3 regions of the Burkholderia sp. LMU1-1-1.1 genome follow, and region 2 is predicted to be linked to each of the others. Evidence: predicted binding sites of a transcription regulator. Region 2 holds the regulator's gene; each other region holds the start of a gene.
What was found. Region 2 encodes FliA, which starts transcription of late flagellar genes. Its sites were predicted from a motif close to CTAAAGTTTNNNNNNNNNNNGCCGNTA; they were not measured.
Positions count from the first base shown of each region.

Region 1: a site for FliA is predicted at 1,072-1,098, ahead of MRBLMU1_RS08715 (flagellin). Genes of this name have one in related genera too.
Region 3: a site for FliA is predicted at 1,122-1,148, ahead of fliD (flagellar filament capping protein FliD). Genes of this name have one in related genera too.

Region 1 covers NZ_JBEGHG010000007.1:196,506-198,704, reverse strand. Annotated here, with positions in the region: gene MRBLMU1_RS08715 (flagellin) at 1-976, opposite strand, end outside; gene MRBLMU1_RS08710 (GGDEF domain-containing protein) at 1,294-2,199, opposite strand, start outside.
Region 2 covers NZ_JBEGHG010000011.1:30,528-32,726, reverse strand. Annotated here, with positions in the region: gene MRBLMU1_RS11240 (MinD/ParA family ATP-binding protein) at 1-585, shown strand, start outside; gene MRBLMU1_RS11235 (RNA polymerase sigma factor FliA) at 676-1,407, shown strand; gene MRBLMU1_RS11230 (flagellar motor protein) at 1,389-2,135, shown strand; gene motD (flagellar motor protein MotD) at 2,137-2,199, shown strand, end outside.
Region 3 covers NZ_JBEGHG010000007.1:198,857-201,055, forward strand. Annotated here, with positions in the region: gene MRBLMU1_RS08715 (flagellin) at 1-483, shown strand, start outside; gene MRBLMU1_RS08720 (flagellar protein FlaG) at 576-962, shown strand; gene fliD (flagellar filament capping protein FliD) at 1,184-2,199, shown strand, end outside.

The DNA of each region.
Region 1 (2,199 bases), on a different contig from region 2:
CAGCGCCATCTTTCTTGATCGATGCGGTCACAGCGGTTGTGCCGCTCTGCGAATTGATGGCCTGGGCCAGCGCCGACAGGTCGCCACCGACAACCTTGGCCGTGATGGTAATTGGCTTGGAGGTCGGGTCGTTGGCCACCGAGTTGGCGCCGCGCAGTTCGAAAGCCACCGCGCCGTTGGCGATGCCGGCGATGGTCGCAGTGGTCGACGCTTTGGCCGTGACACCGGTCGAGCCGCTCTGGGCGTTGATGTTCTGAGCGATCTTGGCGGCACTGTCGCCTTCCACTTTCGGTGGAACGGCAGCGGCGTCAGGACCTTTGACAGTGATTTTGGTGGCAACGCCCTTGCCGGACGTGATGGTCAACGTTTCGTCGGTGCTGATGTTGTTGGTGCCAGTGGCGTTGACGCTCGCTTGCGACAGCGCGGTGGTGAGAGTGCCGCCGGTCGCCGATTTCAGGACGTTGTTGCCCAGATCGGTTGCTTTGGCGGATTGCACGCCGACGTTGATGGTCTGGCCCGAGTTGGCGCCGACCTGGAACTGGGCCGAGGTCAGCGAACCGTCCAGCACGTTCTGGCCGTTGAACTGGGTGGTGTTGGCGACGCGGTCCAGCTCTTGCGACAGCGACGACACCTCGTTCTGGATCGACGCGCGGTCCGAATCGGAGTTGGTGCCGTTGGCGGACTGGACAGCCAGTTCGCGGATACGTTGCAGCAGATCGCCAGCAGTGCTCAAGCCACCCTCGGCCGTTTGAGCCAGCGAGATACCGTCGTTGGCGTTACGCGCAGCCGTTTGGTTACCGCGAATCTGCGACGTGAAGCGCTCGGAAATGGCCAGACCGGCGGCGTCGTCCTTGGCGCTGTTGATGCGCAGACCGGAAGACAGACGCTGCAACGAGGTCGACAGGGAAGCTTGCGAGGTGCTCAGGTTACGTTGCGAGTTCAGCGAGGAAATATTGCTATTGATGACTTGTGCCATGATGATTCTCCAGGATACTTCGATTTGGGCTAGGTGCTCATTTCACTTTGGTCTGTCTCCCTGTTCCGAGACAATCAAACCGCTGTTGTAATGATTAACGGTTGCCCTGTGGGAAAATTTAGGGTGGGAAACAGCAGGAAATTTTCATTTTCCGCCCTCAAGTTCGCTCCATGTGCCCGCTTAAACGACCGCGAATCCGGAATCTTTAGGGCCAAAATAATTATTTTTCACCGTGTTTTAGGCGAAAAAAAGCCCGGCGAAGGCCGGGCTTGGGTGTTTGCGGCGGGCCGGGCGCCCGTTTGTGGTCGAATCAACCACTAGTCGGCGATCACCACCCGGTTCTTCCCGGTCTGCTTGGCAGTGTACATCGCTTTGTCGGCGCGCTTGACCAGTTCGGTCTGCTCCTCGTTGGGACGGCGCAACGCCACCCCGGCCGAGAACGTGATCAAGACCTTCTCGTTATCGTGCAGGAAGAAGTGCTTGGTCAGCTCGCGCTGCAGGCGCGTCATCGTCGTGGCGGCGGCCTCGACCGAGGTCTCCGGCATCAGGATCAGGAATTCCTCGCCGCCGAAGCGGGCGATCACGTCCATCGAGCGCAGGGTGTCCTTGACGATCTTGACCAGGTGCTTCAACGCGGCGTCGCCGGCGATGTGGCCGTAGGTGTCGTTGAGCTTTTTGAAATCGTCCAGGTCGAGGATGGCGATGCACAGCGGCGTGCCGCGGCGGTCGGCGCGGGCGGTCTCGCGCTCGAAGACGTCGTCCAGGCCCCGGCGATTGAGGCTGCCGGTCAATTGGTCCTCGCGCACCAGCTCGCTCAAATGCTGCAGCTTGGCCTCGAGCGCGTGGATGCGCGTCTCGGCGTCCTGCACCTCCTGGCGCGCCAGCACCATCTTGTCGCGCGCCTTCAGCGCCTCGCTCTGCACCAGGCGGGTTTCCTTGAGCACCTCGTCGAGGATGCTGTTGAGCTCTGAGATGTTGTCGGCCTTGCTGATCTTTTCCGAGTAGCCGCCGATCTTCTCGTGGAAGTCGCCGGTCGAGGCGGCGACCTGGCCGAGGCGGTCGATAAAGGTCATCATCATGTTCTTGACGGTGAGCTTGACGTCCGACAGGCTGTGCTTGAGCTGGCCCTGCTTATAGATGACTTCCTTGAGGCTGCGCGTGGCTTCCTCCAGCGCGCGCACGTCGAGCGGGCCGGCGATCAGGTTTTGCACCGATTCGATCTG
Region 2 (2,199 bases):
GCCAGCCTGCTCAATGTGGCGCGCCAGGAGTGCGCGCTCAATCAGGTGATCCACCAGGTGCCCCAGGGTTTTGCTGTGGCGTCGATGACACGCGGCGCCATGCGCAGCGGTCCGGACGAAACGCGCCGCCTGGCCAAGGCTTTCGATGTGCTGGTCAAGCAGACCGGCATCGTCATCGTCGACGGTGAATTCGACGGCGAGGCTTTCCCGGTGCCGGTCATGGCCAGTTCAGAGATCGTGGTGCAGGTGTCGAACAGCGCCACCTCGATCAAGGCCGCCTACAGCATGATCAAGCGCCTGAACCAGGAACTGGGCCGCCGCCCGTTTGGAATTCTGGTCACCGGGGCTTCCGAATCGGAAGCAAAAGTGGTATACGATAATATGGCGCAAGCGGCAAGCCGCTATCTGGCCGTGAACCTGGTCTCGATGGGATCGGTGCCGGCCGATGAATACCTGCAGCGCGCCGCGCGCCTGGGTCGCGCGGTGGTCGACGCCTTTCCGCTGGCCGGCGCGTCGGTCGCGTTCCGCCAACTGGCGGGGCGCTTCGCGCTGGCCGGTTCGCCTTCGGTCGCACGTTCATTGTGAGCGGGAAGGGGCGGAAGGAGCGGCGTGGCGAAGATCTTGGCGCATAGCTAACTATCAATGAACTATAAATAAGAATACAAACATCAGGCTATGTACACGGTCAAAGGGAAAGCGGACAAGAATTCTTTGCTGACGGAGCATATGCCGTTGGTCAAGCGCCTTGCCCATCACATGAAGGCGAAACTGCCGCCCAGCGTCGAAGTCGACGATCTGGTGCAAGCCGGGATGATCGGCCTGCTCGACGCCATCAGCCGCTATGAGGAAACCCATGGCGCCCAGTTCGAGACCTATGCCGTGCTGCGCATCCGCGGCGCCATGCTCGATGAACTGCGCAACAGCGACTGGCTGCCGCGTTCCATGCGCCAGAACATGCGCAAGATCGAGACGGCGATGAGCACCCTGCAGCAGCGCCTGGGCCATCCGCCGACCGAGTCGGAGGTGGCCAAGATGCTCAAGCTGTCGCTGGCCGACTACCAGGAGATGCTGTCCGACGGCGGCGGCCACCAGCTGGTGTACTACGAGGATTTCCACGACGACGACGGCAACGACAGCTTCCTCGACCGCTACTGCTCGGACGAGGAGAGCGACCCACTGCGCTCGCTGCTCGACGGCGACTTCCGCCAGGCCGTGATCGACGCCATCGACGCGCTGCCGCCGCGCGAGAAAATGCTGATGGGGCTTTACTATGAAGAGGAGCTCAACTTGAAAGAAATCGGCGCCGTGATGGGCGTGTCGGAATCGCGCGTATCGCAATTGCATACGCAGGCCGTCGCGCGCCTGCGCGCCTCGCTCAGGGAGAAGTCGTGGACTGGGCCAGTGTAATCGGGGTGCTGCTGGCGCTGGCCGGCATCGCCGTCGGCCAGACGATCGAGGGCGGCAAGCTCTCGTCGCTGCTGCAGCCGGCCGCCTTCGCGATCGTCGTCATCGGCACCTTCGGCGCCGTGCTGCTGCAGACCAAATTCCGCACCTTCGTGCGCGGCGTGAAGATGCTGCGGCTGGTGTTCGCGCCACCCAAGGACACGCGCGCCGCGCTGGCGCGCGACATCAACGCCTGGAACCTGGCCGCGCGCCGCGACGGCCTGCTGTCGCTGGAGCGCTACATGCTCGCCTCCAAGGACAAATTCAACACCAAGGGCCTGCGGCTGATCGTCGACGGCATCAATCCGGACAAGCTGCGCCAGCTGCTCGACACCGAGATCACCGCCTACGAGACCGAGGAGCGCCAGGCGGTGCGGATCTGGGAGTCGGCGGCCGGCTACTCGCCGACGATCGGCATCCTGGGCGCCGTCCTGGGCCTGATCCACGTGATGGAAAACCTCACCGACCCGAGCAAGCTTGGCGCGGGCATCGCCGTGGCCTTCGTCTCGACCATTTATGGGGTCGGGCTGGCCAACCTGTTCTTCTACCCGGTGGCCAACAAACTCAAGGCCATCGTCACGCAAGCCGTGCACCAGCAGGAGATCGCCGCCGCCGTGTTCTACGACATCGCCACCGGCGACCACACGCGCGTCATCGACGAGCGCATCGCCACCTTGCTGCGGGAGCACTGACATGCAATACCGGTACCGGCGCGCGCGCAGGAAGTTCGACGAGGAAGTGGAGAACCACGAGCGA
Region 3 (2,199 bases), on a different contig from region 2:
CAGACGATCGGGGCAGGTACCGTCGATGGCGCCGGCGTACCTAACGGTAACTTCGCCGTCGTGGGCGGCAAACTCGATTTTTCGTCGGACACCGGCTTCTCGATCAAGTCGACCGGCACCGCCGTGCTCGGCGGCACCGCCGGCGACTCGGTCGGTTCGGATCTGCAATCGGTCGCCAAACTCGACGTCAGCACCGTCGAAGGCTCGAACGCGGCACTGAAAACCATCGATTCGGCGCTGAACCAGATCAACAGCAACCGCGCGGCGCTCGGTGCGATCCAGAACCGTTTCGCCTCGACCATCGCCAACCTGAACACGACCACGGAAAACCTGTCGGCTTCCCGTAGCCGTATCCAGGATACCGACTTCGCCGCAGAAACCGCGAATATGACCCGCGGCCAGATCCTGCAACAGGCCGGTACCGCGATGCTGGCGCAAGCCAACTCGCTGCCGAACGGCGTGCTGTCGCTGCTGCGTGGTTAAGATCCGGGGATGGGTTGACGTCGTACCGTCACTCTGACTAGGTTCCCCGGCTGATCTTTGTCAGCCGGGGATTTTTCGTAAAGGAAACCATCATGACTATCGATACCATAGGCTCCCCCACCCCGGCGCGCCAGGCCGATCGGGCGTCCAGCGGCAGCGATGCGGCTATGTCGCTCGGCGCCCCACGCGCTCCGGCCACCACCGTCGAAACGGCCGCCGCCGTCAAGGGTCCGGCCAACGTGCCCAGTTCCGAGCAGCTCAAGGAAGCCGTGTCACAGCTCAACAAGGCCTCCCAAGACAAGACGCAAGGCCTGGAGTTCTCGATCGACAACGACAGCAAGCGCACCGTCGTCAAGGTAATCGACCAGACCACCAAGGAAGTGTTGCGCCAGATTCCGACCCAGGAAGCATTGGAAATCGCCAAGGCGCTGGAATCGAAATCCAGCACAGCCGGCTTGCTGATCCAGCAAACCGCATGAAGCGGCCGCGCCGAGCGCGCGCCGCTTTTTCTTCTTTTCAGGCATGCTTCTTTGAGGCAATGACCAGCATTTCCCCTCGCGCCGACATGGTTGGCGCCCGCCGACGCGGCTCTGCCACCTGTTTTTCCGCTTTGCCCGAACAGGCCGGTAATCTCCCCTCTCAAGTCCGGTTTGATTCTGCCGATATTGTCTTATATTATTGCTTTACTTAGGAGCGCATTGTGGCCATCTCATCCCCCGGCATCGGCTCGAATCTTCCGGTCAATGACATCATCAGCAAGCTGATGGTGGCGGAGTCGGCGCCGCTGACCCAGTTCGACAAGAAGTCGGCCAGCTATCTGGCGCAGGTGTCGGCGTTCGGCAATCTGTCGAGCGCGCTCGGCGCCTTCCAGTCCTCGCTGTCGAGCCTGACGTCGCTGAGCGGCTTCCAGACCATGTCGACGACGCCGGGCGACGCCTCCATTTTCACCGCCACCGCCACCAGCAGCGCCAAACCGGGCAGCTACCGCGTCAACGTCACCCAGATCGCCCAGGCCCAGGTGCTGGCCTCCAACGGCTACAAATCGGTCACGTCGGCCATTGGCCTGGGCACCAAGACCACCATCAATTTCTCGCTCGGCACGGTCAGCGGCGGCGCCTTCGGCATCACCGGCGGCGCGCTCGGCGCCAGCCTGACCACCGGCGGCCTGACGCCGGGCGCGCTGAGCATCAACGGCACCGCGATCGCCACCGACGGCACCACGCGCAGCGCGCGTCTGCTGGCCGACGCCATCAACGCCAAGAGCACCACCACCGGCGTCTCCGCCAAGGCCGCTGCCACCGTCACCAGCGCCACCCTGTTCGGCGCCGCCGGCGCCTCGAGCTTCGGCCAGGTCGACACCAGCGGCGGCGGCACCTATTCGCTGTCCGTGGGCGGCGTGGAAATCGCCGTCCAGGCCACCGGCGTGGCCGGCGGCGCCGGCGTGACGGCAGCGTCGATCGACGCTGCCCTGACCGGCAACACGGCCACCGCGCGCGCGCTGGCCGACGCCAACATCACCTACACCGGCAGCGCCGCCGACGGCACTTTGCAATTCACCAATGCCGACGGCAGCAACATCGCCATCGCCGAAGCCGTCTCCGGCACGGTGACGGGCGGCATCGGCAACAGCGGCGCGGCCAACATCGGTTCGAGTACCACGGCGGTCGGTGCGATTTCGCTGGTGTCGGCAGATGGCAGCCCGATCAAGGTCGGCGG